3 regions of the Mesorhizobium silamurunense genome follow, and region 1 is predicted to be linked to each of the others. Evidence: riboswitches for the same ligand, from Rfam matches in the RefSeq annotation. Region 1 holds a riboswitch; each other region holds the start of a gene.

What was found. Region 1 has a riboswitch for cobalamin ahead of AU465_RS29020 (CbtB domain-containing protein). Riboswitches for the same ligand answer to the same signal wherever they lie in the genome.
Region 2: another riboswitch for cobalamin. It lies ahead of bluB (5,6-dimethylbenzimidazole synthase); the one in region 1 lies ahead of AU465_RS29020 (CbtB domain-containing protein).
Region 3: another riboswitch for cobalamin. It lies ahead of AU465_RS07425 (DUF1636 family protein); the one in region 1 lies ahead of AU465_RS29020 (CbtB domain-containing protein).

The regions. Positions count from the first base shown of each region.
Region 1 is NZ_LPVS01000098.1:901-10,218, forward strand. Features, by position in the region: gene mgtE (magnesium transporter) at 331-1,749, shown strand; gene AU465_RS28995 (MerR family transcriptional regulator) at 1,895-2,281, shown strand; gene AU465_RS29000 (methyltransferase family protein) at 2,411-2,887, opposite strand; gene AU465_RS29005 (heparan-alpha-glucosaminide N-acetyltransferase) at 2,884-3,885, opposite strand; partial or broken gene AU465_RS29010 (MFS transporter) at 4,109-5,295, shown strand; gene AU465_RS29015 (gamma-glutamylcyclotransferase) at 5,397-6,083, shown strand; cobalamin riboswitch at 6,155-6,352, shown strand; gene AU465_RS29020 (CbtB domain-containing protein) at 6,390-6,569, shown strand; gene AU465_RS29025 (CbtA family protein) at 6,585-7,382, shown strand; gene cobU (bifunctional adenosylcobinamide kinase/adenosylcobinamide-phosphate guanylyltransferase) at 7,375-7,896, shown strand; gene cobO (cob(I)yrinic acid a,c-diamide adenosyltransferase) at 7,898-8,527, shown strand; gene AU465_RS29040 (hypothetical protein) at 8,551-8,865, shown strand; gene cbiB (adenosylcobinamide-phosphate synthase CbiB) at 8,881-9,318, opposite strand, start outside.
Region 2 is NZ_LPVS01000104.1:90,138-99,455, forward strand. Features, by position in the region: gene AU465_RS31610 (hypothetical protein) at 124-1,104, shown strand; gene bluB (5,6-dimethylbenzimidazole synthase) at 1,137-1,874, opposite strand; cobalamin riboswitch at 1,918-2,094, opposite strand; gene AU465_RS31620 (histone deacetylase family protein) at 2,210-3,136, shown strand; gene AU465_RS31625 (exodeoxyribonuclease VII small subunit) at 3,140-3,391, shown strand; gene AU465_RS31630 (DUF2277 domain-containing protein) at 3,584-3,850, shown strand; gene AU465_RS31635 (pirin family protein) at 3,858-4,778, shown strand; gene dxs (1-deoxy-D-xylulose-5-phosphate synthase) at 5,010-6,923, shown strand; gene AU465_RS31645 (hypothetical protein) at 7,132-7,416, shown strand; gene AU465_RS31650 (GFA family protein) at 7,475-7,876, opposite strand; gene AU465_RS31655 (TlyA family RNA methyltransferase) at 7,983-8,756, shown strand; gene AU465_RS31660 (class I SAM-dependent RNA methyltransferase) at 8,753-9,318, shown strand, end outside.
Region 3 is NZ_LPVS01000029.1:26,958-36,275, forward strand. Features, by position in the region: gene AU465_RS07410 (NuoB/complex I 20 kDa subunit family protein) at 1-9, opposite strand, end outside; gene AU465_RS07415 (NADH-quinone oxidoreductase subunit A) at 1-365, opposite strand, end outside; gene AU465_RS07420 (winged helix-turn-helix domain-containing protein) at 702-1,901, shown strand; cobalamin riboswitch at 1,931-2,136, shown strand; gene AU465_RS07425 (DUF1636 family protein) at 2,177-2,605, shown strand; gene cobW (cobalamin biosynthesis protein CobW) at 2,608-3,645, shown strand; gene cobN (cobaltochelatase subunit CobN) at 3,663-7,151, shown strand; gene cobG (precorrin-3B synthase) at 7,148-8,617, shown strand; gene AU465_RS07445 (precorrin-8X methylmutase) at 8,621-9,253, shown strand; gene AU465_RS07450 (precorrin-2 C(20)-methyltransferase) at 9,250-9,318, shown strand, end outside.

The DNA of each region.
Region 1 (9,318 bases):
TGTCCTGTCGATCTCGCGCTTGCCGATCCATCTGGACCTGCATTATGACAATTCTGCCCCAACCGTGAAGTGGCGCTCTTTCCGCAGCGACATGCTCTGTCGCGCCGGCTGAACCCGCAAATGCCGCGCGATCCGCTTCCATTGGAGGCGTCACGGGCATATTTCGCTGCAGATTCCGTGCGCTAGGGCAATGTTTTGCCGAGACGAATCGGTCGCGGCCCTATCTGCCGCACAAGCATAGGATTTCCCGAAATGCGGTTTCCACTTTTCGGGATCATGCTCTAGACCTGATTCAAACCCTTTCCGGATTCCTGTTGGCGGGAGGCGCTGGTGGAAGGCCAGGACAGAGAGACGACCGGCGCCTGGACCGTCGAGGAAGGCGGCGCCGACATCTATGGCGAGGACGGCGCCGTCCGTGCTTCCTTCCTTGCGCAGATCGGCGCTGCCATCGCCGATCGCGACACGCTCACCTTGAAACGCGAAGTCGACGACCTCCATCAGTCGGAACTCGGCGACCTGTTGGAAGCGCTCCACCCTGAGCAGCGCCGCGCGCTGGTCGAATTGCTTGGCTCCGATTTCGACTTTTCGGCGCTGACCGAGGTCGACGAGGCGATCCGTCTCGACATCGTCGACAATTTGCCCAACGAGCAGATCGCGCAAGCGGTGCAGGAGCTCGATTCCGACGATGCGGTCTACATCCTGGAAGACCTCGACCAGGAGGACCAGGACGAGATCCTCTCGCAGCTGCCCTTCACCGAGCGCATCAGGCTGCGGCGAGCGCTCGATTATCCGGAAGAGACGGCCGGCCGGCGCATGCAGACCGAGTTCGTCGCCGTGCCGCCGTTCTGGACGATCGGCCAGACCATCGACTACATGCGCGAGGACAAGAACCTTCCCGATCGCTTCAGCCAGATCTTCGTCATCGACCCGAGCTTCAAGCTGCTCGGCGCCATCGATCTCGACCAGATCCTGCGCACCAAGCGCGCGGTGAAGGTCGAGGACGTGATGCATGAGACGAAGCACGCCATTCCGGCCACCATGGACCAGGAAGAGGCCGCGCGGGAATTCGAGCAGTACGATCTTCTCTCGGCCGCCGTGGTCGACGAGAACGAGCGTCTGGTCGGCGTGCTTACCATCGACGACGTCGTCGACGTTATCCAGCAGGAGGCCGAGGAAGACCTTCTGCGCATGGGCGGCGTCGGCGACGAAGAGCTATCCGACACCGTACTTGCGACCTCGCGTTCGCGTGTGCCGTGGCTGCTCGTCAATCTGGTCACGGCGTTCCTCGCGGCCTCGGTGATCGGCCTGTTCGACCGGACGATCGAGCATATCGTGGCGCTTGCGGTGCTGATGCCGATCGTCGCCGGCATGGGCGGCAATGCCGGCTCGCAGACCATGACCGTCACCGTGCGGGCGCTGGCGACGAAGGACCTCGATATCTACAACGCCGCCCGCATCATCCGCCGCGAGGTCGGCGTCGGCTTCATCAACGGCATCGTGTTCGCGGTGCTGATCGGCATGGTCGCCGGGATCTGGTTCCATGACCGCAATCTGGGCGGGATCATTGCCGCGGCGATGATCATCAACATGTTCGCGGCTGCGCTCGCCGGGATTCTCATTCCGCTGCTGCTCGACCGCTTCAAGATCGATCCGGCGGTGGCTTCCGCCGTCTTCGTCACCACCGTCACCGACTGCGTCGGCTTCTTTGCTTTTCTCGGCTTGGCCACCTGGTGGTTTGGCGTTCCCTGAGAGAGTGCTACAATTGACTTTTACGTAAGTGCCGTGCGACGTTGCCTTGGGGTCAGGTGCCGATTCCGGTACATGACGGGGTTGATCGGAGGAAGGGCGACGCTCCTGCGTGGCGATGCCTGGATGTTTGGGCGTGGGAGCGAAAATGCGGGAATATTACACGATCACCGAGCTGACGCGCGAGTTCGACGTGTCGACGCGGACGTTGCGGTTCTATGAGGACGAGGGACTGGTGCAGCCGGTCCGGCGCGGCCGCACGCGTCTGTTTCGTCCGTCCGACCGGCATCTCATTCGTCAGATCATGCGCGGCAAGCGCCTTGGCTTCTCGATCGCCGAAATCCGCGAAATCATTCAGATGTACAAGGAGCCGCCCGGTGAGGTCGGCCAGCTCAAGCTGATGATCAAGCGCATCGAGGAAAAGCGCGAGGATCTGCGCCAGAAGCGGCGCGATCTGGAAGAAACGCTTGCCGAGCTCGACCAGGCCGAAGAGTCCTGCGTGGAGCGGCTGGCGGAACTCGGCGTGAATACGTGAGCGGCCGCAAAGCGCGGCTCTAAAAGCGCGTCGCGCTGAAACGGATTCAGGCGCCGCGCTTTAAGTCTTTGTTTTAATGCATGTCGTTGTCCCAGAACCGCTGCACACTTCTGGGCGACATGCATTAAGTCAAATCCAGCGCCGGACCCGTTTGGCGTAATCGCGATACTTCTTGCCGAACTTTGCCGCCAGCATCTTCTCTTCCTTCTCGATCGCCATCTTCTGCGTCGCGAAGGCGGCGAGGAAGGCGAAGAGCAGGAACCAGGCGATGCCGGTGATGAAGGAAACGCCGATCAACAGCAGCGTGTTGGCGAGATACATCGGGTTGCGGGTGATGCCGAAGGGGCCGGATGTCACCAGATGGTCAGGCTCGGCATTGGGATTGAGCGTCGTTTTGGCGCGCACCATGGCGCGGATCGCCGTGACCCAGAGTGCCGCGACGCCGAAAAGCGCCACCCAGCCGGCGCCGACCAGGATGGCGCCGAAGATGTCGCCGATCCAGGGCAGCGGGTAGAACATGCCGAGCACGACGCTGAGCGCGATCGCCACGACATAGATCACAGGCGGCCAGGGGATGATCCCATGCTTCGACTGGGTGCCGGTCATTGTTGCCCTCCCTCCATCTTGCTTTCGGTTGCCGCGGTGCAGGTGCTGGCGAGATCGGCAAGATGCGATTTCCAGATGCTGGACTGCTCGTTGCTGTAGAGCTTGTCGAGAGACCCTTCACCCTTCAGCGTGTCCAGCATGCAGCCACAATAGCTGGAACAGAACTTCGTGTCCTGCTGCTGTTCGCAGGAGGCCTGGCAGGCTTTGAGGAAGCCGGCGTCCTTGTCCTGCGGCGCGGCGGGCATGACCTGCGAAAGCAGCCAGACCGAGCCGAACAGCACCGGCTGATGGATGAGGTAGAAGGCGAGGCTGTGCCGGCCGATGAAGGTGAGCGGGTTGGACCAACGGCCGGGCTTCCAGATCCCCAGCCGGGCGAGAAGCCCGGAGGCTGAAGCGAGCTTGACGACCGCGATGCCGGCAAGCATCGCGCCGAACCATGGAAACAGCGGCACATAATCGTTGGAGCGCGGGTTGGTCGCCGACAGCCCGACCCACCAAAGCGCGGGATGGTCGAAGAACTCCGACCGCAGATAGTAAGGCGCCGCGATCACGGCCACCGCGACGATGGCCGTCAGCAATGCAGGCAGCCTGAGGAAGGCGAGGCCGAGCAGGCTCGCCAGCGCGATCTCATGCAGGATGCCGAAGAAGATGAAGCCGTCCGGCGTGGCGATGTAGGTGACGGCCGAGATGGCGATCGCCGCAACCGCAACCATGGCAAAACGCTTCCAGAAGTTCGGCCAGCGGATCTGGCGGCCATGCGCGAGGAACAGGCTGACGCCGACCAGAAACAGGAAGGTCGAGGCGATGCAGCGCGCGTAGAGCTTCCACCAGCCGAAAGCGGTCAGCCCCGGTGTGGTGTAGCCGAAATTCTCGAGATCCCAGGTGAAGTGGTAGCTCGCCATGGCGATCAGCGCGATGCCGCGCAGGATATCGATGGCGACGATGCGGCTGTGTTTCGGCGCGTCCTGAACGGCTTCGCTCGTCGTTTGAAGGCTCATCATCTCGCAATCCGATTCAGTCCTGCCAAACGACTATCACGGTTCGGGCGAACAACAGAGGGTGGATCGGCGGCTGCCATTCCGGCGGCACGGCAAGCCGCTTTAGGCCAGCGGTGGAAAGCCTTTGACCGGCTTCGCTTTTCGGCTTTTCGGAGTCGGTTTCCTGCTACCGGTCCGCCACTGGTCCGGCCAGATTGGCGAGCGATTCACTTTCGGAGGGCCGATGTCCACCCATGTGCGCCATCCGATCTGGCTTCCGGCTCTGAGGCCCGCCGATGCGCGCACCTTCGCCTCGCTCTATGCGGTCGAATCCTTCGCTCGCGCCACAATCTCCAGCGTCATCCCGATCCAGGCCTACGAGATCCTGCACAACGAGCAGATCGTCTCGATCCTCTATACCATCGTGTCGCTACTCGGGCTTTCGGTGACGCTGTTCATGCCGATGCTGATCCGCCGCTTCGCCCGGCGATGGGTCTATACGGTCGGCTGCCTGATGCTGGCGCTCGGCTCGGTATTCTTCGTCACCCACACGCTGACGGGACAACTCGCCGGCATGCTCTGCCGCGTCATGGGGGCGAGCGCTCTGTCGATCACGCTCAACCTCTACATCATGGACCACATCCGCAAGGCCGACTTCATGCAGGCGGAGTCGCTGCGCATGGCGTGGTCGATGTTCGCCTGGACCGGCGGGCCGACGCTCGGCATCTTCCTCTACACCCGCTTCGGCATCTATGCCGCGCATGGCGCGGTCGTGGCCTTCGCGCTGGCGCTACTCGCGCTGTTCTGGACCTATCGGCTGGGCGACAACCCGTCGATCCGCCCTGGCAAGAGCCGTCCGGCCAATCCGCTCGCCAATATTGGCCGCTTCATCGCGCAGCCGCGGCTGCGTCTCGCCTGGCTGATCGCCTTCGGCCGCTCCTGCTTCTGGACGACATTCTTCGTCTACGGCCCGCTCTTCATGGTGATCACCGGCGAGGGCAAGGTAGCCGGCGGGCTTCTGGTTTCGGCAGGCACATGGCGATCTTCTGGGGCAAGGCCGGAAAGCGCTTCGGCGGCCGCCGGACCATGACCTTCGCCTATTTCGCCATGGCGGCGATGCTTTTTGCGGCGGGCGGCGTCGGCGTGGCCGCGCCGCTGCTCACGGCCGCCTTCCTGCTCTGCGGCGCGCTCTTTACGATTGCGCTCGACGCGCTAGGCTCGACCGCCTTCATGCGCTCTGTGCGCTCCTATGAACGGGCACAGATGGCGGCGGTCTACCGCACCTATCTCGACTTTTCCGAGCTGACGCCGCCGCTGGTCTATTCGGTTGTGCTCTCCTTCTTCGGCCTCGGCTCGGTCTTCGTCACGCTCGGCATACTGGCCGCCTTCTGCGGCTTCTTCACCTGGCGCTATCTGCCGAAGCCGTTTTGATCAACGGGCTGGCTGGTCTTCCGCATTGTGGCGCTTGCGCGAGAAACTTAAGCTCGGTTCGTCATCGCCGGTGGATTCGCCGGCCGCCGAAGGTGCACCGCATGGCAGCAAGAACGATGTCGCTTACCGAGGAACTGGTCGCCCGCTGTTATCGGGTTGTCGAGGACTCCGGACCCGATCCTGAAGCGCAGCATCTCTCCGACAGCGACTATGAAACCATGTTCGATGCATTCGAGGCTGAGCTTCCCGCAGTCGAGCCGCTCTGGCTGTTCGGGTATGGCTCGCTGATCTGGAAACCCGAAATTGAACATGTCGAGGAGCGGGTCGCCGTGGCGCGCGGCTGGCATCGCTCTTTCTGCATGAAGATGACCCGCTGGCGCGGTACCAAACAGAGTCCGGGCCTGATGATGGCGCTGGATCGTGGCGGCCAATGCAAGGGCGTCGCTTTCCGCCTGAACGGTGGCGACCGCCGGCAGGCGCTGGACAAGCTTTTCCGTCGCGAAATGACGCTGAAGCCGACCAGCTACCATCCCCGCCTGCTGCAGCTTGCAACCGACAAGGGGCCGTTGAAAGCACTCGCCTTCGTCATCAATCGCAAGGGCACGACCTATGCCGGGCCGCTTGGTGAAAGCGAGGTGGTGGAAAGGCTTGCGACGTCCTGCGGCCATTGGGGTTCAGGTGCCGACTATCTCTACAACACCGTCAAGAATCTCGAAGCGCGCGGCATTCACGACCGCCATTTGTGGCGGCTGCAGCAGCTTGTCGCCGAAAGGATCGCCGCCTCCTAGCGCGCGAATCCATGCCGCAATCGCGCTCCGGCGTGACGGAATTTGGTTTGCCGGGCGCGACGATTCTGCCTATAGTCGATCGCGTCGTCGGTTCCGTTTTTGGAGCCAAGAGGGAATGCGGTGAGGACGATTTTTTCGCCCAAAGCCGTGGCTGCCCCCGCAACTGTGTGCGGTAGTCCTCTCCATAAACCACTGAGGGTTCTCCTCGGGAAGGTGGGGAAGGGCGCGGATCCGCGAGCCAGGAGACCTGCCGGCGACGGGAAAGTTGACTTCTATGCCCTCGGGTGGAGGGCGAAAGGACAGGATATGAATACCGCTTCCGTCTCCCTCGGCGCCTCCGTCTCCTCGCAGTCGCGCGTCCTGCAGTTGGCCTTGGCCGCGCTGCTCGGCGTTTTCGTCGTCGGCTTTGTCGGCTTCTCGCACATCGATGCGGTCCACAACGCTGCGCACGACTATCGCCACTCGATGGCTTTTCCCTGCCACTAAGCAAGGCCTGACATCATGAATCTGTTTCGCAACGTCGTGTTCGTCGCGGCGATCGCGGGGCTTGTGGCGGGCATCGTGCTCGCCTGCATGCAGGCCTATGCGACCGTGCCGCTGATCCTCAAGGCGGAAGTCTATGAAAAAGCCGGCGGCGGTCATCACCAAGATCATGCCGCCGTCAGCACAAACAACAATGCGATGAGTTCGGCCGCTCCCGCGGACAACGCGATGAGCAGCGCGGCTCCGGCGCCTGCCGAAGCGGCTGCCCCGTCCGAGGACGAAGGCTGGGCGCCGGCCGACGGCTACGAGCGCTTCGCCTTCAACGTCGTCGCCAACATCGTCACCGGCATCGGCTTCGCGCTGATCCTAGTCGCGGTCTCCGAATTTGCCGGCGGCATCGGCAACTGGCGCCAGGGCGTGTTCTGGGGCCTTGCCGGCTTTGCGGTGTTCACGTTGGCGCCCGGCCTCGGCCTGCCGCCTGAACTGCCGGCAATGCCGGCGGCCGAGCTCCTGCCGCGCCAGATCTGGTGGATTTCGACAGTGGCCGCGACCGCGATCGGTCTCGGACTGATCGCCTTCCGCAAATCGCTGCCGCTGGCGATCCTCGCCGTGGCGTTGATCGTGGCGCCGCATATTGTCGGCGCGCCGCAGCCGGACAGCTTCGAAACGGCGATTCCCGAAGGGCTGCATCACCAGTTCGTGGTGGCGGTGACGCTCACCGATCTGGTGTTCTGGCTGGTGCTTGGGGCTGTCGTCGGCGTGGTGCGCGGCCGCTTCGCCGGCACGGCGACCAGCCTGCGCGACAGCTTTGCCTGATCGCGCCGAGGGTCGTCTGACCTTCATCGTCGGCGGTGCGCGCTCGGGCAAGAGCGCGCATGCCGAGACCCTGGCGACGGCAGGCCCGTCGCCCTGGATCTACATCGCCACCGCGCAAGCCTATGACGACGAGATGCGCGAGCGCATCGCGCTGCATCGCTCGCGGCGAGGCGAGGGCTGGGTCACCGTCGATGCGCCGCTCGACCTGGTCGGCGCGATCGAGGCCTTGCCCGACCACCAGCCGGTGGTGATCGATTGCCTGACATTGTGGCTGACCAATCATATGCTGGCTGGAAACGACGTCGAGGCCGAGTGCCGGCGGCTCTCGGACGTGCTGTCGCGGCCGCGCGGGCCTTGGTTCGTGGTGTCGAATGAAGTCGGGCTCGGCATCGTGCCGGACAACGCGCTGGCGCGCCGGTTCCGCGACGCTGCCGGCCGGCTTAACCAGCAGGTCGCAGCCGTCGCCGACAGCGTGCTGATGATGGTGGCGGGGCTGCCGCTCAAGGTGAAGTGACATGGCCGAAATCGATGACAAGACCATTGATGAAAGGGACGCCGAGCGCCATCGCGCCAAGATGGCCAAGCGCAAGGCGGTGCAGGACGCCGAGGTGGCCGGCAAGACGATCGAGAAAGGACTGCTGATCGTCAACACCGGACCGGGCAAGGGCAAGACCACGGCGGCCTTCGGCTTGGCGCTGAGGATGCTCGGCTACGGCAAGCGCGTCGGCGTCGTCCAGTTCATCAAGGGCAAATGGCACACCGGCGAGAAGGACGCCTTCGCCGATTTCGGCGACCGCGTCGTCTGGCATGCGATGGGCGAGGGATTCACCTGGGAAACCCAGGATCTGAAGCGCGACATCGCCGCCGCCGAAGCGGCCTGGGGGAAAGCGCTTGAACTGATGGCCGATCCGTCGATCAGCCTCGTGGTACTCGACGAGCTCAACATCGCCCTGCGCTACGACTATCTCGATCTGGAAAAAGTGGTCGCCGCACTGAAGGGTCGCAGAGACGATCTGCATGTCATCGTCACCGGTCGCAACGCTAAGCCGCTGCTAATCGAGGCAGCCGACCTCGTCACCGAAATGGGGCTGACCAAGCACCATTTCTCGGCCGGGGTTAAGGCACAGCAGGGCATCGAATTTTAGCTGCGTACGTTGGGAGACGCCCGTTGGAACAAGCGGTGATTGTCTATCTTCTTCTGAGTGGGGGTCAGGTTGGAGCACCGCAAGAGCGGCAATCGGTTCAAGTTCTAGAAGATCGATTGAACCAAGTCGTTTCAGATGCGGGTGTCGGCGAATTTGATGGCGATGAATTCGGCGGGGGCAATTGCACCCTCTATTTGTACGGGCCGGACGCCGAGAAGCTTTTCCATGTGATTGAGCCGGTGCTGAAATCTTCACCCGTTGCCGCTGGCGGCTACGCGATCAAAAGATTTGGCGCCGCTGCGGATCCCGCCGCGAAGGAAGTCCGCGTCTCGTGGTAAAATCGCGTCAGCGCGTTAGCCGCCGATCAAAATGGTCAGATAAATCACGATCGCCGACAGGATCCCGACCAGGCCGATCAGCAGCCAGTCGGCGACCCGGTAGAGCTTCAACGCCTGCCTTATGTCGGTGCTCTCGGCCTCACTGCGGCCACCTTCGCCCATGAAGGCGTCCTCAACGACCTCGCCGCCGTAGCTGCGCGGCCCGGCCAGCACCAAACCCAGGGCACCGGCCATGGCGGCTTCCGGCCAGCCGGCATTGGGCGAACGGTGTTTCTTCGCGTCGCGCCGCATCACCTGCCAGGCATTGCGAGGATCGGCGCCCTTGACCAGGAAGGCCGCGAGCACGATCAGCAGGCCGGTGAGCCGCGAGGCCGGCAGGTTGATCAGATCGTCGAATCGTGCGGCGGCGCGGCCGAAGGCCTCATGTTTCGGCGTACGATGACCGATCATCGA
Region 2 (9,318 bases), on a different contig from region 1:
CAGGCGGATGAGGGCAGCACTGTCTTCAACAATTGTCCCCCGCTCAAAATCGCTCCGACATTGACAATGGCAAGGGTGAGCGCATCCTTCCCGGCCATTCTCTGAGGTGGGAGAGTCGGGGCCATGTGGGACTTCAGCATCGGCCGGTCGGTGTCCATCATGATGCGGACATGGCCGTTCATCGTCTTTCGCATGATCGTCTATTTCGGCATCACGGTCGCCTACATCATGGCGACCGGTACCGGCGCCAGTGTTGGCTATGGCGTCGGCCATATCTCGACCGACCCCGACGGGCCGATGTCGTTTGCCTTGTGGGGCGGGGTTGTCGGCTTCGGCGTCGTCTCGATCGCCCTCTACTGGATCCGCGAATACATCCTCTATGCCCTGAAGGCCGGTCACATCGCCGTCATGGTCCATCTTATCGACGGCCACGATGTTCCGGACGGCCAGGGCCAGATCGCCTATGCGCGCGAGGTGGTGACCAAGCGCTTCGCCGAGGCCAACATCCTTTTTGTCGTCGACCAGCTGGTGAAGGGCGCCATCCGCGCCATCACCGGCCTGATCGGCGGCATCGCGGCATTCCTGCCCATTCCGGGCTTGAGCGGCATCGTCAGCTTCATCAACACGGTCATCCGCCTGTCGCTGACCTATGTCGATGAGATCATCCTCGGCTACAACATCCGCATCAATTCGAACTCGCCTTTCGAGACCGCCAGGCAAGGCGTCGTGCTCTACGCGCAGAACGGCAAGCACATGGTCAAGAACGCCGTCTGGTTGGCGGTGATCATGTGGGGTGTGTCCTTCGTCATCTTCCTGCTGATGCTTGCCCCGGCAGCCGCCATCCTCTGGGTGATGCCGGGGCAACTCGCCGGCTGGGCCTTCGTGCTGGCCATTGTCTTCGCCTGGGCCTTCAAGGCGGCCTTCATCGAACCCTTCGCCATCGCTTCGCTGATGCAGGTCTATTTCGCCACCATCGAAGGCCAGGTTCCCAATCCGGAGTGGGATCGGCGCCTGGCCGAGACCTCGTCCAAGTTCAGGGAGCTGCGCGACAAGGCGCTGGGCTCCTTCGGCGGCTCGCGCTGGGATACGCCGCGGACTGCTTGATCAGCAGCCCCTTGACCACGAAGGCAGGCTGATCACGGCTTCACCATTTCGCCGGAACCAAGGCGGGCAATTGCCGATTTGAGCGGCGCCTCGCCGGCGCCGCAAAAGGTCTCGCTCATCACCAGGTCGCCCAGTGGCAGGCGCTTGCCCCAGCCATGCGCTTCGAGATCCGGCCTCGGCGCGAATTCCGAAACGCGGCCGACGCAAAGATAGGCGATCGGCGTGACATGTTCGGGAATCGACAACAGCCGCTTCAGCGCCTCGGTATCGATGATGCTCACCCAGCCGACGCCGACGCCTTCGGCGCGCGCCGCCAGCCAGAAATTCTGCACCGCGCAGACGGTGCTATAGAGGTCCATTTCCGGATTGTGCCAGCGCCCGAGCGGCGAGTCTTTTGACCGTTGCCGGTCGCAGGTGATGCAAAGATTGAGCGCGCTTTCGCAGATGCCTTCGAGCTTCAGCTTGCGGTAGAGCGCCTGCCGCTCCGCCTCGATCGCCGGCAATTCCTGCTCGCGCGCGGCCAGAAAAAGGTCGCGCACCCGCCGACGCCTTGCCGCATCGCGGATGACGATGAAATTCCACGGCTGCATGTAGCCGACGGACGGCGCGTGATGCGCTGCGGTGAGCAGCCGCGCCAGCACGCCATCGTCGAGATCGTCGGCAACGAAATGGCTGCGCACGTCACGCCTGGTGAACATTGCCCGGTAGACCGCGTCGCGCGCCAATTGGTCAAAGTCGTCGCCGCCGGCGGCGGCCATTCGTGCCTGCATCGCTTGTCCCCTTGCGATAAGCAGTCCTCCGCCTGACCATGCGGACGACCATGTCTGCCGGGCCGGTCTTCTGGCTCGGGATCTACCCGCATCCGGCGCCTTCCCGTCTTGGACAGTGGCTTTGCCGGCGCGGTCCCCCTCACAGCGTTGGGCACGCCACGGATTTCAACCGTGTTCCCGATTCTCCCGCGTCGCGGGCACCAGGCAGCGGCAGGACTCTATCGCGAAGCTTAAGCCGCGCCAATGCCGCCTGCGACACGATCGGGCGCGATTTTCCCCAATCATTCGGCGCTGAAACATGGCTATCCGGGTGACAGGTGCCTAGATTAGGCTCCATGACCACTCGTCTTTACACCCATCCGGTATTCCTGGAACACCTCACGCCGTCCGGTCATCCCGAGCGGCCCGACCGTTTGCGCGCCATCGAGCGCGTGCTGGACGACGAGGCTTTTTCGGCCCTCGACCGCGTCAAGGCGCCGGAAGGCGACGAGGCAACCATCCTCTATGCGCATCCGGAAGATTTTGTTGCCCGCGTCCGCGCGGCCATCCCCGCGAGCGGTATCGTCTCGATCGACGCCGACACCAGCGCCAGTCCGAAAAGCTGGCAGGCCGCGGTGACGGCGATCGGCGCCGCCAATGCGGCGATCGACGATGTCTTCGAAGGCCGCGCCGCCAATGTCTTCGTCGCCGCTCGCCCGCCCGGCCATCATGCCGAAAAGACGACGGCGATGGGCTTTTGCCTGTTCAACACCGCGGCGATCGCCGCCCGTCATGCACAGAAGAAGCACCAGGCCGATCGCGTCGCCATCGTCGACTGGGACGTGCATCACGGTAACGGCACGCAAGACATTTTCTGGGACGATCCGTCGGTGCTCTATTGCTCGACGCACCAGATGCCGCTTTACCCGGGCACCGGCGCCAAGAGCGAAACCGGCGCCGGCAACATCGTCAACGCGCCGCTCGCGCCGAGCACCGGCAGCGACACGTTCCGCGACGCCTTCCTGTCGCGCGTGCTGCCGTCGATCGACGCTTTCAAGCCGGACCTGATCATCATTTCCGCGGGGTTCGATGCGCACCATCGCGATCCGCTGGCCGAGATCAACCTGACCGAGGATGATTTCGACTGGGCGACCGGTCAGTTGATGGACCGCGCCGGGCGCCACAGCGGCAACCGGCTCGTCAGTCTGCTGGAGGGCGGCTACGATCTGCAGGGACTGGCATTTTCGGTCGCCGCCCATGTCGGGCGGCTGATGAAGGGATGAATTATGGCTGATGAAGCTAATCAAGACGTCAAGGCGATGAGCTTCGAACAGGCGCTCGATGCGCTGGAGAAGATCGTCGATGACCTGGAGCGCGGCGACGTTCCTCTCGACCAGTCGATCAAGATCTACGAGCGCGGCGAGGCGCTGAAAGCCCATTGCGACCGGCTGCTCAAGGCGGCAGAGGACAAGGTCGAGAAGATCAGGCTGTCGCGCGACGGCAAGCCGGTGGGAACGGAGCCGCTCGACGCTGAGTAAGGTGTGCTGATATTCAGGTGAGGACGGCCTGCAAATGGCGGTCTCCTGCGCTTCCGGTGCTCACGTACTTTAAGTACGCTCCGCTCCGGTTCTCGGAAGCCATCATTTTCGGCTCGGACTGACCTGAATCTCAACACACCTCGGTGATAGTCCCAACCGGCGGGGACACGAAAAGACAGGAGGCCTGCAAGCATGTGCCGAAACATCAAGACCCTGTTCAATTTCGATCCGCCGGCGACCAATGACGAGGTCCATGACGCGGCATTGCAGTTCGTGCGCAAGCTGAGCGGCTCGACAAAGCCCTCCAAGCGCAACGAGCATGCGTTCCACCACGCCGTCGAGGCGATCGCCGCAGCCGCGCGCGAGTTGCTGGACTCGCTGGAGACGACACAGGAGCCACGCAATCGCGAGGAAGAGGCCGCCAAGGCGAAGGCGAGATCCGCCCTCCGTTTCGCGTGAGGCCGATATGAGCTTCTTCCCGGGTAACGATCCTGAGGCCGGCGACGCGTTTGCCTGCGACCAGATCGAGTTGATGGTCATCCCCAACGCCAAGGACATTGGCGGTTTCGAGGTCCGCCGTGCCTTGCCGACGGCAAAGCGCCGGCTGGTCGGCCCGTTCATCTTTTTCGACCGCATGGGCCCGGCGATCCTGCGCGCCGGCCACGCGATCGACGTGCGCCCGCATCCGCATATCGGGCTTTCCACCGTCACCTATCTGTTCGACGGCAAGATCAGGCATCGCGATTCGCTCGGCACCGAAATGGTGATCGCACCCGGCGACGTGAACCTGATGACCGCCGGCCGCGGCATCGTCCATTCGGAGCGCACGCCGGAAGAATTGCGCGGTGCGCCGATGTCTGTCTCCGGCCTGCAGACCTGGCTGGCGCTGCCGGATAGCAAGGAAGAGATCGCTCCAGTGTTCGAGAACACGTCGGTGATCCGCCTGCCCGAGATCGACGCCGAAGGCGTCAGTGGCCGCGTCGTCATCGGCGAATTTTCCGGGCTGCGCTCGCCGGTCGCGACCGCCTCGGAGACGCTCTATGCCGATTTGCGGCTGGCGGCGGGCGCCAGCGTGAAAATCCCCGCCGATGCCGAGGAGCGCGCCATCTATACACTGGAGGGCGAGGTTTTTATCGCCGGCGACCGCTTCCCGGCCGAGCGGCTTCTGGTGTTCAAACCGGGCGAGGAGATCGTCGTTTCGTCCGAGCGCGGCGCGCATTTCATGCTGTTCGGCGGAGCATCGCTCGGCTCCAAGCGTTATATCTGGTGGAATTTTGTTTCGTCCTCGAAAGAACGCATCGAGCAGGCCAAGGAAGAATGGAAGACGGGCCGCTTCGATATCGTTCCTGGCGATGAGGAAGAATTCATTCCGCTGCCGGAAGGTTAGAGCAGGATGGACATCCTACGCCGCCGCGTCACTGACACGCATTTACATTCGTCCTCCGGCGGCATATTTCGCGCATGATCGAGGCGCATATTTGTGAAGGTTGGAGCAATTCCAGGAAAAGTGTGAAACGGTTTTCCGTCTGGAATTGCGTGAAAACAAAGAGACAGAGCGGTCCCGTGAAACGGTTAACCGCTCTGATGCAAGGTTAAGATTTCAGCAGGCCGCACCAGAGTGAACCCGAAACCCGACACGCCGCTTCTCGACAAGGTCCGCATTCCCGCGGATTTGCGGGCGCTTGACGAGAGCGAGCTGCCGCAGCTGGCGACGGAACTGCGCGCCGAGCTGATCGATGCCGTGTCGCACACCGGCGGCCATCTCGGCGCCGGGCTGGGCGTCGTCGAACTGACGGTCGCGCTGCACTATGTCTTCAACACGCCGCAAGACCGGCTGATCTGGGATGTCGGCCATCAGGCCTATCCGCACAAGATCCTGACCGGCCGCCGCGACCGCATCCGCACGCTTCGCCAGGAGGGCGGTCTCTCCGGCTTCACCCGGCGGGCCGAGAGCGAATACGACCCCTTCGGCGCCGCGCATTCCTCGACCTCGATTTCCGCCGGCCTCGGCATGGCCATGGGCCGCGACCTTTCGGGCGGCCGCAACAATGTCATCTCCGTCATCGGCGACGGCGCGATGTCCGCCGGCATGGCCTACGAGGCGATGAACAACGCCGGCGCGCTCAATGCCCGCCTCATCGTCATCCTCAATGACAACGACATGTCGATCGCCCCGCCGACCGGCGCGATGAGCGCCTACCTGGCCCGGCTCGCCTCCGGCAAGGCCTATCTCGGCCTGCGCGATTTCGGCAAGAAGCTGACCTCCTATCTCGGCAAGCGCGCCGACAATGCCATCACGCGCGCCGTCGAGCACGCGCGCGGCTATGTCACCGGCGGCACGCTGTTCGAGGAGATGGGCTTTTTCCACATCGGCCCGATCGACGGACACAATCTCGAGCACCTGATCCCGGTGCTGAAGAACGTTCGCGACAATGCCGACGGCCCGGTGCTGATCCATGTCGTGACCCAGAAGGGCAAGGGCTACGCGCCGGCCGAAGCCGCCGCCGACAAATATCACGGCGTCAACAAGTTCGACGTCATCACCGGCGCGCAGGCCAAGGCGCCGGCCAACGCGCCGAGCTACACCAAGGTTTTCGCCGAGAGCCTGATCCAGGAAGCGCGCGAGGATGACCGTATCGTGGCGATCACCGCCGCCATGCCGAGCGGCACCGGCCTCGATCTGTTCGGCGAGGTGTTCCCGACCAGGACCTTCGATGTCGGTATTGCCGAGCAGCATGCGGTGACCTTCGCCGCCGGGCTCGCCACCGAGGGCTACAAGCCCTTCGCCGCCATCTATTCGACCTTCCTGCAGCGTGCCTACGACCAGGTCGTGCATGACGTGGCGATCCAGAAGCTGCCGGTGCGTTTCCCGATCGACCGTGCCGGCTTCGTCGGCGCCGATGGCGCCACCCATTGCGGCGCCTTCGACACGACCTTCCTGGCCTCGCTGCCAGGCTTCGTCGTCATGGCAGCCGCCGACGAGGCCGAGCTTCGCCACATGGTGCGCACGGCAGCCGACTACGACGGCGGCCCGATCGCCTTCCGCTATCCGCGCGGCAACGGTGTCGGCGTCGACATGCCGGAACGCGGCTCGGTGCTCGAAATCGGCAAGGGCCGTATCCTCAAGGAAGGCACCAAGGTGGCGCTTCTGTCCTTCGGCACGCGGCTGCAGGACTGCCTGCTGGCGGCGGAAGAGCTCGGTGCCGCGGGCCTTTCCACCACCGTTGCCGACGCCCGCTTCGCCAAGCCGCTGGACGAGGATCTCGTCCGCCGCCTCGCGCGCTCGCACGAGGTTCTTGTGACGGTTGAGGAGGGCGCGGTCGGCGGCTTCGCCAGCCACGTGCTGCATTTCCTCGCCCATGAAGGCCTGCTGGAAAACGGCCTCAAGGTGCGCCCACTGATCTTGCCCGACGAGTTCACCGATCACGCCAAGCCGGAGAAGATGTATGCCGACGCGGGCCTCGACACGGCCGGCATCGTGCGCACGGTCTTCGCCGCCCTTGGCCACGGCGTGCAGGCGCAGCGCGCCTGATCCGAATTCTCAACGTGCTGAATCGGTTTGCCGGATTCGGAAGCAATTCCCAGCAAAAGTGTGCGGCGGTTTTGCGTCCGGAATTGCGTTAAATCAGAATCATAAGTGTTTGTTAACGCTTTTGTTTGGCGGTTCGGTTACCCTGTCTTTTGGCCGATTTTCAACGGCGCCCTGCTAAGACCTTGGTCCCAGGCAGGGGATAAGAACAATGAAATCGTTCCTTTGCGGTATGGTCCTTGTGATGGCCATGGCCGCGCCGGTGGCAGCCGAAACGCGTTACGACCGCAACCTCGAAAAGGCGGTGATCGAGATCGTCGTCAGCAAGATGGGCAACATCCGCGGCGCCTTCTCCTACAAGCAGGCTCCCCAGTTGGTGGTGGTGCCGGAAGCCGCGCCGGCCGCTCCGGTTCCGATTGAGCCACGCAAGCAGGCCTCCAACAATGACGGCCTGATGCCGGCCGTCGAGCGCCCGGTCTCGCGGACGATTTTCTGATGCATGTCGCCCAAAAGTGCCCTGCGGTTTTGGGGCAACGACATGCATCAATTAAAAATCAGAACCACAGATCGCGCACGCAGCGGCCGTCGCGCGGCAGGTCGTCGAAGCTGTCGAGCCCGTCGAAATGGTCGATCGGCAGGTCGGCGACGGCCTCCGGCGGCGCCAGCCTGACGTTGACGGCGATGCGGGTGCGGCCGCTGGAGCCGGAACGCAGGCCGCGCCAGGCGAGAACGCAGGCGCAGGTCGGGCAGAACAGGATCTCGAGCGCCGGCTCGGCCACTTCGGCGCGTGTGTAGGAACGCATCGGCCCGGCGATGCGGATGCGCTCGTCGACATAGTCATAGGCCCAGAGCGTGCCGTAGCGGCGGCAAAGCGTGCAGTTGCAGGCCGTGATCGATCCCGGATCGCCTTCCAGGGTCCAGTGCGCGGCGCCGCAATGGCAGGTTCCTTTGAGCATTGCCTCCTCCTCAGGCTGGTGAAACGACCCCGCATTCTGCCGTGCCGCGCGCCATATTCAACACGCTGCCATTGCCTTCGCGACCAGCTTTCGCCAATGAAGGCCGATGAGTTCTCCTGTGCCAGCCAGAGCGCGCCTAAGGCTCGACGAACTGCTCGTCGCGCGCGGCCTGTTCGCCAGCCGTTCGCGCGCCCGCGACGCGATCGAGCGCGGCACCGTCGCCGTTGATGGCGCGGTTGCCCACAAGCCGGGCCAATCCGTTGCGCCGGATTGCGTCGTCGCCATCGACGACCCGGCGCAGGCCTATGTGTCGCGCGCGGCGCTGAAACTGATTGCCGGCCTCGATCATTTTGACCTTTCTCCCTCGGAGAGCGAGGCGCTCGACATCGGCGCCTCGACCGGCGGCTTCACCCAGGTTCTGCTTGAGCGTGGCGCCGCCCATGTCACGGCGATCGATGTTGGCCATGGCCAGATGCATCCCGATATCGCCGCCGACCCGCGCGTGACCGTGATCGAGGGGCTGAACGCCCGCGACCTCACGATAGCGGACCTCGGCGGCCGCGTTCCGGACTTCCTCGTTTGCGACGTCAGCTTCATTTCGCTGAAACTGGCGCTGCCGCCGGCGCTTGCGCTGGCCGGCGAGGGCGCCAGGGCGCTGCTTCTCGTCAAGCCGCAGTTCGAAGCCGGCCGCGAAGCGATCGGCAAGGGCGGGCTGCTCAAGGACCCGAGCGATGCCGAGCGCATTGCCGCCGGTTTGCGCGACTGGCTTGCCGCCATGCCGGACTGGCATGTGCTCGGCCTGCACCCGTCGCCGATCGAAGGCGGCGACGGCAATCGCGAATCCCTGCTTGCCGCGATCAAGGACGCGAAACCGCGATGAGCGCGCGCTTCACCATCGCCAGGCTCGGTTCGCAGGCAGACGGCATCGCCAATGCCGATGGCGGCGAGGTCTTCATCCCATTCACGCTGCCGGGCGAGACGGTCACCGCCGCGCGCCAGAAAGACCGCGCCACGCTGATGTCGGTGCTGGAAGCCTCGCCGCTCCGGGTCGATCCGCCCTGCCGCCATTTCACCGAATGCGGCGGCTGCGCGCTGCAGCACTTCGAAGCCGAGGCTTACCGGCAGTGGAAGCGCGAGCGGGTCATTCAGGCGTTGAAGGCCAAGGGCATCGCCGGCGCGGTCGACGCGCTGGTGCCGTGCGCGCCGCAGACCCGCCGCCGCGTCGTCTTCAGCGCAAGGCGTGGCGAGGCCGGCATGCTGCTCGGCTTCGTGCGCGCGCACTCCTCCGAAATCATCCCGATCGAGGAGTGCCCGATCTCGCTGCCGGTGATCGTTTCGTCGCTCGATCGCTTGCGCAGGCTCGCCGATCTGGTCTGCGCCACGCCGAAAGCCTTCCATATGACGGTTACCGTTACTGCCTCCGGCCTCGATGTTGCCGTCCA
Region 3 (9,318 bases), on a different contig from region 1:
CAATCCCATTCCAGCGCTCCTTTTTTCCATTCATAGGCAAAGCCGATGGTCAGCACCGCCAGGAACACCATCATCGACCAGAAGCCGAGCATGCCGACCTTGGAGAAGGACACCGCCCACGGGAACAGGAAGGCGACCTCGAGGTCGAAGATGATGAACAGGATCGACACCAGGTAGAAGCGGATGTCGAATTTCATGCGGGCGTCGTCGAACGAGTTGAACCCGCATTCATAGGCGGAAAGCTTTTCCGGGTCGGGATTGCGGTAGGCCACCAGGAACGGCGCGATGATAAGCGCCAGACCGACGACCATCGCCACTGCGATGAACAGGACGATGGGCAGGTACGAACTTAGGAGTGCGCTCATGCGGCGACTTTCCTTTGGCGGGCCAGTTCACTTTGATTACAGCAACGGACTCTAATGCGGAAGCGTGACAGTTTAACCCGCTGAACCGTTTTAAGGGCCCTATGCTGCGACGCGGCGAGGGTTAGCGCAGCGGTTTCGGCGAAGCAAGTCAAACCTTGTTCAAAATCCGGCCCTGGACGCCATATCGGAGCAAACTGGTCCGATCCGCTCCTGTTTGATTTCCTTCGCTTTTTACTCCACTTTCCTCTCCTGACATATCTCCCGCCATTTGCCTGCTAGCATGGCTGGAATCATCGGCTGGACGTCAGGTAAACGGATCGAGGCAAAGGCACCTTGATGAAGGAAAAAATCTCTCTTCGCATGGCCAGGCGCATCGCGCTTGGCGCGCAGGGCTTTACGGACCCTCGCCCCGGCGGCGAGCCTAACCGCAGGCACCTCGCCCGCGTGCTCTCCCGCACCGGGCTGCTGCAGATCGATTCCGTCAGCGCGGTGGTGCGCGCTCATTACATGCCGCTCTATTCGCGCCTTGGCCCCTACCCGCTTTCGCTGCTCGACAATGCCGCGCTCACCCGCAGGCGCGCCGTCTTTGAATATTGGGCGCATGAGGCCTCCTTCCTGCCGGTCGAGACCTACCCGCTGATGCGCTGGCGCATGCAGCGCGCCGAACGCGGCGAGGAAATGTATCTCGGCCTCGCCAAATGGGGCCGCGAGCGCAAGGAGATGATCGAGGAGATCTACAGGCAAGTCGCCGATCGCGGGCCGATCGCCGCCTCCGACATCGAGGGCCATAAGGGCAATGGCGGCTGGTGGGGCTGGAGCGAGGCCAAGCACGCCTTCGAATGGCTGTTCTGGGCAGGATACATCACCACCGCCTACCGGCGCGGCTTCGAACGCTACTACGACCTGCCGGAGCGCGTGCTGCCGCAGGCGGTGCTCGACCTGCCGGTACCGTCGGTCGAGGACGCCCACCGCGAATTGCTGCGCATTTCCGCCCGCGCCCATGGCATCGCCACCTATGGCGACCTGCGCGATTATTTCCGCCTGGCGCCGGGCGACACGAAAGACCGAATCGAGGAACTGGTCGAAATGGGCGAACTGCTGCCGGTGCGCGTCGAGGACTGGGACAAGACCGTTTATCTCCACAAGGACGCGCGCATTCCGCGCCGGATAGAGGCGCGCGCCTTGCTCGCCCCGTTCGATCCCGTCGTCTTCGAGCGCACCCGGACCGAAAAGCTCTTCGGCTTCCGCTACCGCATCGAGATCTACACACCGGCCGAAAAGCGCCAATACGGCTATTACGTGCTGCCATTCCTGCTCGGCGACCGGATCGTCGCCCGAGTCGATCTCCGAGCTGATCGGCCTGCCAGCGTGCTTCGCGTCCACGCCGCCTATGCCGAGGCCGGCGCACCGGCCGAAACAGCAGCCCAATTGGTAGAAGAGTTGAAGCAGATGCAAGCCTGGCTTGGCCTGGAGAGCATTGAAGTGACACCGGCCGGCGACCTCGGTCCGGCGCTGGCCGACATCCGGGTGTCGTAGCCACGCGTTGACAGGCCTGCACCTGTAAGCCTAAATCCGAAGCAGACGGTCTTCTCCCGGCAAAGGGAGGAGCCAAGAGGGAATGCGGTGCGGAATTCAAAAATTCCAAATCCGCGGCTGTCCCCGCAACTGTAAGCGACGAGCCTCAGCCGAAAACCACTGGGATGTCCCCGGGAAGGCGGCGCCAAGGTGACGACCCGCGAGCCAGGAGACCTGCCGTCTGAGACTTAAAGTATCCGATCGCCCGGCGGGTTTTCCGGGCAAGGAGCCTGGTTTTGGATCGCAACGGCAGTTTTCCGGCCAACGTAGCGGACGTCCCGTCCGAACCCGAGGACATGCTGGCGGGCGTCACCGTCATCGTCTGTTCCTCCTGCCGCGACGAGACCGGTTCGGACGCGCAGCCGCGCGCCGGCGCCCTGCTGGCCGAGGACACGCGCCGCGCGGCCTCGGGCCAGGATATCGACATCCGCACCGTCGAATGCCTCGGCAATTGCAAGCGACGTTTGAGCGCAGCGCTGCTGCGCGACGGCTGCTGGAGCTACGTTTTCGGTGACCTGGACACGACCAGCGGCGCCGACCTCGTCGCCGGCGCAAAACTCTTCGCCACATCGACCGATGGCCTGATCCCGTGGCGCGGCCGGCCCGATTCCCTCAAGCGCGGCCTGGTTGCCCGCATCCCTCCCCTCGACCTCCTGAAGGACTGACCATGAATGGTTCCGTTTCCCGCGTTCCCTGCACCGTCGTCACCGGCTTCCTCGGCGCCGGCAAGACGACGCTGATCCGCAACCTGCTCGAAAACGCCAAGGGCAAGCGGCTGGCGATCATCGTCAACGAGTTCGGCGATGTCGGCATCGACGGCGAGATCCTCAAAGGCTGCGGCATCGACACATGTCCTGAAGAAAACATCGTCGAGCTTGCCAATGGCTGCATCTGCTGCACCGTCGCCGACGATTTCGTGCCGGCGCTCGACCAGATCCTGTCGCGCACGCCGAAAGTCGACCACATCCTGATCGAAACCTCCGGCCTCGCTTTGCCCAAGCCGCTGGTCCAGGCCTTCCAGTGGCCGAGCGTGAAGAGCCGCGTCACGGTCGATGGCGTCATTGCCGTGGTCGACGGCCCGGCGCTGGCCGATGGCCGCGTCGCCTCCGACATGGACGCCCTGCAGGCGCAACGTGCCGCCGACGGCTCGCTCGACCATGACGATCCGGTCGAGGAGGTGTTCGAGGACCAGATCGCCTGCGCCGACCTCATCATCCTGTCGAAGAGCGACCTGATGGACACGGCCGGCGCGGCCCGCGCCAACGCCGTCATCGGCGAGCATGTGGCGCGCGCCGTAAAGGTCGTGCCGACCGCGCAGGGCAAGGTCGATCCGTCCGTGGTGCTCGGCCTCGGCCTCGCGGTCGAGGACGACATCGAGAACCGAAAGACCCATCACGACGACGAGCTCGACCACGAGCACGACGATTTCGACTCCTTCGTCATCGACATTCCGTCGATCGCCAATCCGGACGAGCTGGCCAAGCGCGTCGCCCTCGCCGCCGAGCAGGAAAACGTGCTGCGCGTCAAAGGTTTCGTCCAGGTCGGCGGCAAGCCGATGCGGCTCCTGCTCCAGGCCGTCGGCCCGCGCGTCAACCACTATTACGATCGCGCCTGGACCGCGGAAGACGACCGCCGCTCGCGGCTCGTCGTCATCGGCCTCAAAGGGCTGAACCGCCCTGCGATCGAACGTATCCTCGCCGGCTGAGGCAAACCCGAAAAGCGATGCATATCCTCACCACGACATCCGCTTCGCTCGACGACCTCGCCGAGCCGATCGACCTCAGGCAGACGCCTGCGGATGTCGTGGCCCTGTCCTTCACAGACAGCGACCTCGCCGGACTGGCCGCCGCCTGGAAGGCGGACGCGGAGCGACTACCGTCGATGCGGTTGGCAGCCCTGCGAGACCTCAGGCATCCGATGTCGGTCGACCTCTGGATCGACAGCGTCGCCCGCCACGCCAGGGTCGTTCTGGTCCGCATCCTCGGCGGCTATGACTGGTGGCGCTACGGCTGCGACCAGCTTGCGGCGGTGGCGCGCGAACGCGGCATCAAGCTGGCGCTGCTGCCCGGCGAAAGCCATGACGAGGACCAGCGCCTGATCGAAGGCTCGACCCTGCCGCGCGCCGAGCTCGACGCCTTGCTCGGCTATTTCCGCGAAGGCGGCCCGGCGAACATGGCGGCGCTGGTGAAGAGGCTGGCGCGGCTGGCGGGATCGGAAGCGGCCGTGGCCGAGCCGGTGAGTGTACCGAAGGCTGGGTACTATCATCCGGGACTCGGTGTGGTCTCCCTCCCCCTTGAGGGGAGGGTCCGGCCGCAGGCCGGGGGTGGGGTCCTCCGCGACGCGCGCCGACATCAAGAAACGCCGAGCGCTGCCGAGGTGACCCCACCCGGCCCTTCGGGCCACCCTCCCCTCAAGGGGGAGGGAAACACCGCTCCTATCATCCCCATCCTCTTCTACCGCTCAATGCTGCTTGCGGCAGACGTGGCGCCGATCGACGCTCTCGCGGAAGCCTTGAGGCTGCAGGGCCTCACGACAATGCCGATCTTCGTGTCCAGCCTGAAGGATCCTGCGTCTCTGGCCTTCGTCGAAACCGCCCTCGCCTCGCTGAACCCGTCGGCCATCGTCAGCGCCACCGCCTTCGCCTCAGGCGCCGAGCCGGGCGCCGAAACGCTCTTCGACCGCGCCGGCGTGCCCGTCTTCCAGGTCATCGTCGCCACGACGCGGCGCGAGGTCTGGGAGAAGAACCAGCGCGGCCTGGCGCCGGCCGATCTTGCCATGCATGTCGTGTTGCCCGAACTCGACGGCCGCATCCTGGCCGGCGCAATCTCCTTCAAGGGCGAGATCGAGACCGATCCGGCGCTCGCCTTCCGCGCCTTCGCCAACCGGCCCGAAGCCGACCGCGTCGGGCAGGTCGCCAAGCGCATCGCGGGCTTCATTCGCTTGCAACGGACCGAGCGGGCCAGGCGCAAACTGGCGATCCTGATCCCGGATTACCCGAGCGCGCCAGGGCGGACCGGCTATGCTGTCGGCCTGGATGTGCCGTCCAGCGTGCTCGCCATGCTGCATGACCTGAAGGAACAGGGCTACTCCGTTGAGGGGATACCGCAATCGCCGCGCGAATTGCTGGATGCGTTGGAAACTTCCGGCCATTCGGTGGGGCTTGACGACTATCTCTCCTTTTCAACTGAATTGCCGAAGGCTGCTGTAGCTGCGGTAGAGGCCGCGTGGAGTAAGGCAGAAGACGCGATAGGGTTGCGCGAGGCTCAAGCGCCGACCTCGCCAGGCTTCCCCTTCCGCGCCGCGACCTTCGGCAACGTCACCGTGGCGCTGGCTCCCGACCGCGGCCGCCCCGCCGACCGCCGCGCCGACTACCACGACCCGACTCTGCCTCCGCGCCACGAACTGATCGCCTTCGGCCTCTGGCTGCAGAAATCGCTCGGCGTGCACGCTATCATCCATGTCGGCGCGCACGGCACTCTGGAATGGCTGCCGGGCAAGACGGTTGCCCTCTCCGATACATGCTTTCCCGAGATCGTCACCGGCGCGCTGCCTGTCGTCTATCCGTTCATCGTCTCCAATCCCGGCGAGGCGGCGCAGGCCAAGCGCCGCCTTTCGGCCGTCACGCTCGGCCATCTGCCGCCGCCATTGACCGGCGCCGGCCTCGACGAAGCGCAACAGAGGCTCGAGCGGCTGGTCGACGAGTATGCCCAGGCCGACGGACTCGACCGCCGTCGCCGCGATCGGCTGGCCAGGCTCATCGTCGAGACCGCGCAGAAGTCCGGCCTGGCGGCCGAGGCCGGCGTTGCCGGCACCGACGCGCCGGACGAAGCGCTGCGCCGCATCGACGCCTGGCTCTGCGACCTCAAGGATTTTGCCGTCAAGGACGGGCTGCATGTCTATGGCCGCGCGCCGGAAGACGAAGCCGATCCGCTGCGCCGGCAAAGCGCCGAGGCCGAAAAGGCTGCCCTGCTCGCCGCTCTCGACGGCCGCCACATCAAGGCCGGCCCCGCCGGCGCGCCGGCGCGCGGCCGCTCCGACGTGCTGCCGACCGGCCGTAACCTGTTTACCTCCGATCCGCGCACAATGCCGACTCCGACCGCCTACGACCTCGGCCAGGCAGCGGCAGAAGAAGTGGTGCGCAGCTACATGCAAAACCATGGCGACTGGCCGCGCTCGCTGGTCACCGACCTCTGGGGCTCGGCTTCGCTGCGCACCGGCGGCGAGGAAATCGCGCAAGGTCTGGCGCTGATGGGGTGCCGGCCGCAATGGGATGCCGCAACGGGCCGCGTCACCGGCATCGAGGTGCTGCCGCCGGCAGCGCTCGGCCGCCCGCGCGTCGACGTCACCTGGCGCATCTCCGGCCTGTTCCGCGACATGTTCCCAACCCAGATCGCTTTGATTGATGCTGCCGCCAATGCGGTTGCCAGCCGCGATGAGGACGATACCGAAAATCCCCTCGCCGCCGCGACCCGCGCCCAGGGCAAGGTCGGCCCCCGCATTTTCGGCACCTCGCCCGGCACCTACGGCGCCGGCGTCGAGGAATTGCTGTCGCGCGGCGAATGGGGCGCGCGTGAGGAGATCGGCCGTGCCTATCTCGACGCCACCTCGCATGCCTATGGCGGCGCCGACGGCGAAGCGGTCTCGGCGCCCGGCGCCTTCGAGGGCCGCATCGCCGAAGCGGAGCTGCTCGTCCATACCGGCGACGACCCTGGCCGCGACATCCTCGAAGGCTCGGCCGATGTCGCCTTCATCGGCGGGTTTTCGGCGGCGCTCGCCGAGCTCGGCCGGAATGCCGACGTCATCGTGCTCGACACGACCGATCCGAAGAAGCCCAAGCCGCGCTCTGTCAGCGAAGCGGTAGCTAGAGTGGTGCGGGCGCGCGCCGTCAATCCGCGGTTCATCGCCGGCCAGATGCGCCACGGCCCGCGCGGCGCATCGGAATTCGCCGAGACGGTCGACCGTCTCGTCGGCTTTGCCGAGACCACCCACGCCATATCGGGCGCGCTGATCGAGGCCGTGCATGACGCCTATCTTGGCGACGCGGAAGTCCGCGCCTTCCTCCTGCGCGAGAATCCGGCTGCGGCAAAGGTCATTGCCGAGCGGTTCCTCTCGGCGCGGCGGCGCGGCCTCTGGCACCCGCTGCGCAATTCCATTGACGACGACCTCGCCGCCTTGATCGCCGAGGCCCAGGCAAGCGGGGTGGCGGCATGAACGCGTTCTCGCGCCGCGGCGCCTGCCCTGCCCTCAGCGCGCCGATGCAGACCGGCGACGGGCTGCTGGTGCGGCTCAATCCGGTCGCTGGAGGACTTACGCCGAAGTCGCTGATCGGACTCTGCGAATCCGCCTTGCGCCACGGCAACGGCATCATGGAGGTGACTGCGCGCGCCAGCCTGCAGATCCGCGGCCTGACACCGGAAAGCGCGCGGCTGCTGGTGGCGGAAGTCGATACGCTGGGCATCGCGGTGCGCAGCGGCGTGCCCGTTGAGACTGGGCCGCTGGCAGGCATCGACCCGCAGGAGATCGCCGACCCGCGACCGCTGGCTGAGCGGATCCGGGCCGCGATTGAAGAGGCAGGGCTGACGGCAAGGCTGGGGCCAAAAGTGTCGGTGGTTGTCGACGGCGGTGGGCAACTGACGTTGGATGCGGTCACGGCCGATGTGCGGCTGAAGGCGGTGCAGGCCAACGGCGAGGTTTTCTGGCGCGTGTCGGCTAGCGGTAATGGCCGGAGTGCGAAGGCGCTCACAACGGTCGATGCCGATGCTGCCCGCGACATCGCGGTGGCTGCGCTTAGGATGGTCGCAGAAAAAGGCCGAGAGGCGCATACGCGCGATTTGTCGGAGCGGCAGTTGGCGTCTCTCGCAGGCTGGCGTTCCTTCGCGCCCCCCTCTGTCCTGCCGGATATCTCCCCCACAAGGGGGGAGATCAGCAGCTTCGTCGCCGGCTCTTCACTTTCGGCGTTGGAAATTGGCGAAACCGGCGGCGCCGGCCTGATCTCCCCCCAAGTGGGCCTTGTGGGGGAGATGTCCGGCAGGACAGAGGGGGGCGCCGTAGAGCGGCCTCGCCCGCCGATTGGCCTTTTCGACTTGAACACCGGCCATGCCCTCGGCCTCGGCCTGCCCTTCGGTAGCATGCCGGCACAGAGTCTCATCGAGCTTGCCACAAAGGCGTCGGAACTTGGCGTAACCGAAATCCGCCTAGCACCCGGCCGCGCCCTGCTCTTTCTCGGCCTCGCCGCCTATCCCAATCTCCAATCCTCCGCCGCCGCCCTCGGCTTTGTCACCTCCCCCACTGACCCGCGCACCCGCATCGCCGCCTGTCCCGGCACGCCGGCCTGCGCCTCCGGCCGCATCGCCACCCGCGCCATCGCCGAGACGATCGCGACCGAAAGCGCCGACCTCCTTGACACCTCGCTCACGCTCCACATTTCCGGCTGCGCCAAGGGCTGCGCGCATCCCGGCCCGGCGACACTGACCCTGGTCGGCGACGAAAACGGAGCCGGACTTGTCGTGGACGGGACGGCAAAGGCCCTTCCTGCCGGATACAGGCCGGGCTATGACGCCGCGCGCGGGGTCGGCGGCATCCTTGCCGCGGTGCGCGCGCAAAGACATCAGGGCGAAACCGTTGCCGCCTGCCTGGCAAGGCTTGCCGGCGTCGCCGAACTCTATCGACGGAACTAAGGAATGGCCGCCTACGACTATATCCATGACGGGATGGCGATCTACGAGCGCTCTTTCGCCATCATCCGCGCCGAGGCGGACCTGTCGCGCTTCTCCGAGGCCGAAGCCGATGTCGCGATCCGCATGATCCATGCCTGCGGTCAGGTCGAGGCCGCAGGCCATTTCGTCTTCTCCAGCAATTTCGTTGCCGCCGCCCGGACCGCGCTTGCCACCGGCGCGCCGATCTTCTGCGATGCCGAGATGGTCGCTCATGGCGTCACCCGCGCGCGGCTGCCGGCCGGCAATGAGGTGATCTGCACGCTGCGCGATCCGCGCACGGCCGAGATCGCCAAGACGATCGGCAACACGCGCTCCGCCGCAGCGATCGACCTCTGGGGCGAGCGCATGGCCGGGTCGGTCGTGGCCATCGGCAACGCGCCGACCGCGCTCTTCTATCTGCTGGAAAAATTGCGCGACGGCGCGCCGAAGCCGGCGGCGATCATCGGCATGCCGGTCGGCTTCGTCGGAGCCGCCGAATCCAAGGACGCGCTGGCGGAGAATTCCTATGGCGTGCCCTACGCCATCGTGCGCGGCAGGCTGGGCGGCAGTGCCATGACGGCCGCAGCGCTCAACGCATTGGCGAGGCCGGGCCTGTGAACGCGATTGCGAAAGGCCGTCTCGTCGGCGTCGGAACCGGCCCAGGCGATCCGGAGCTTCTGACG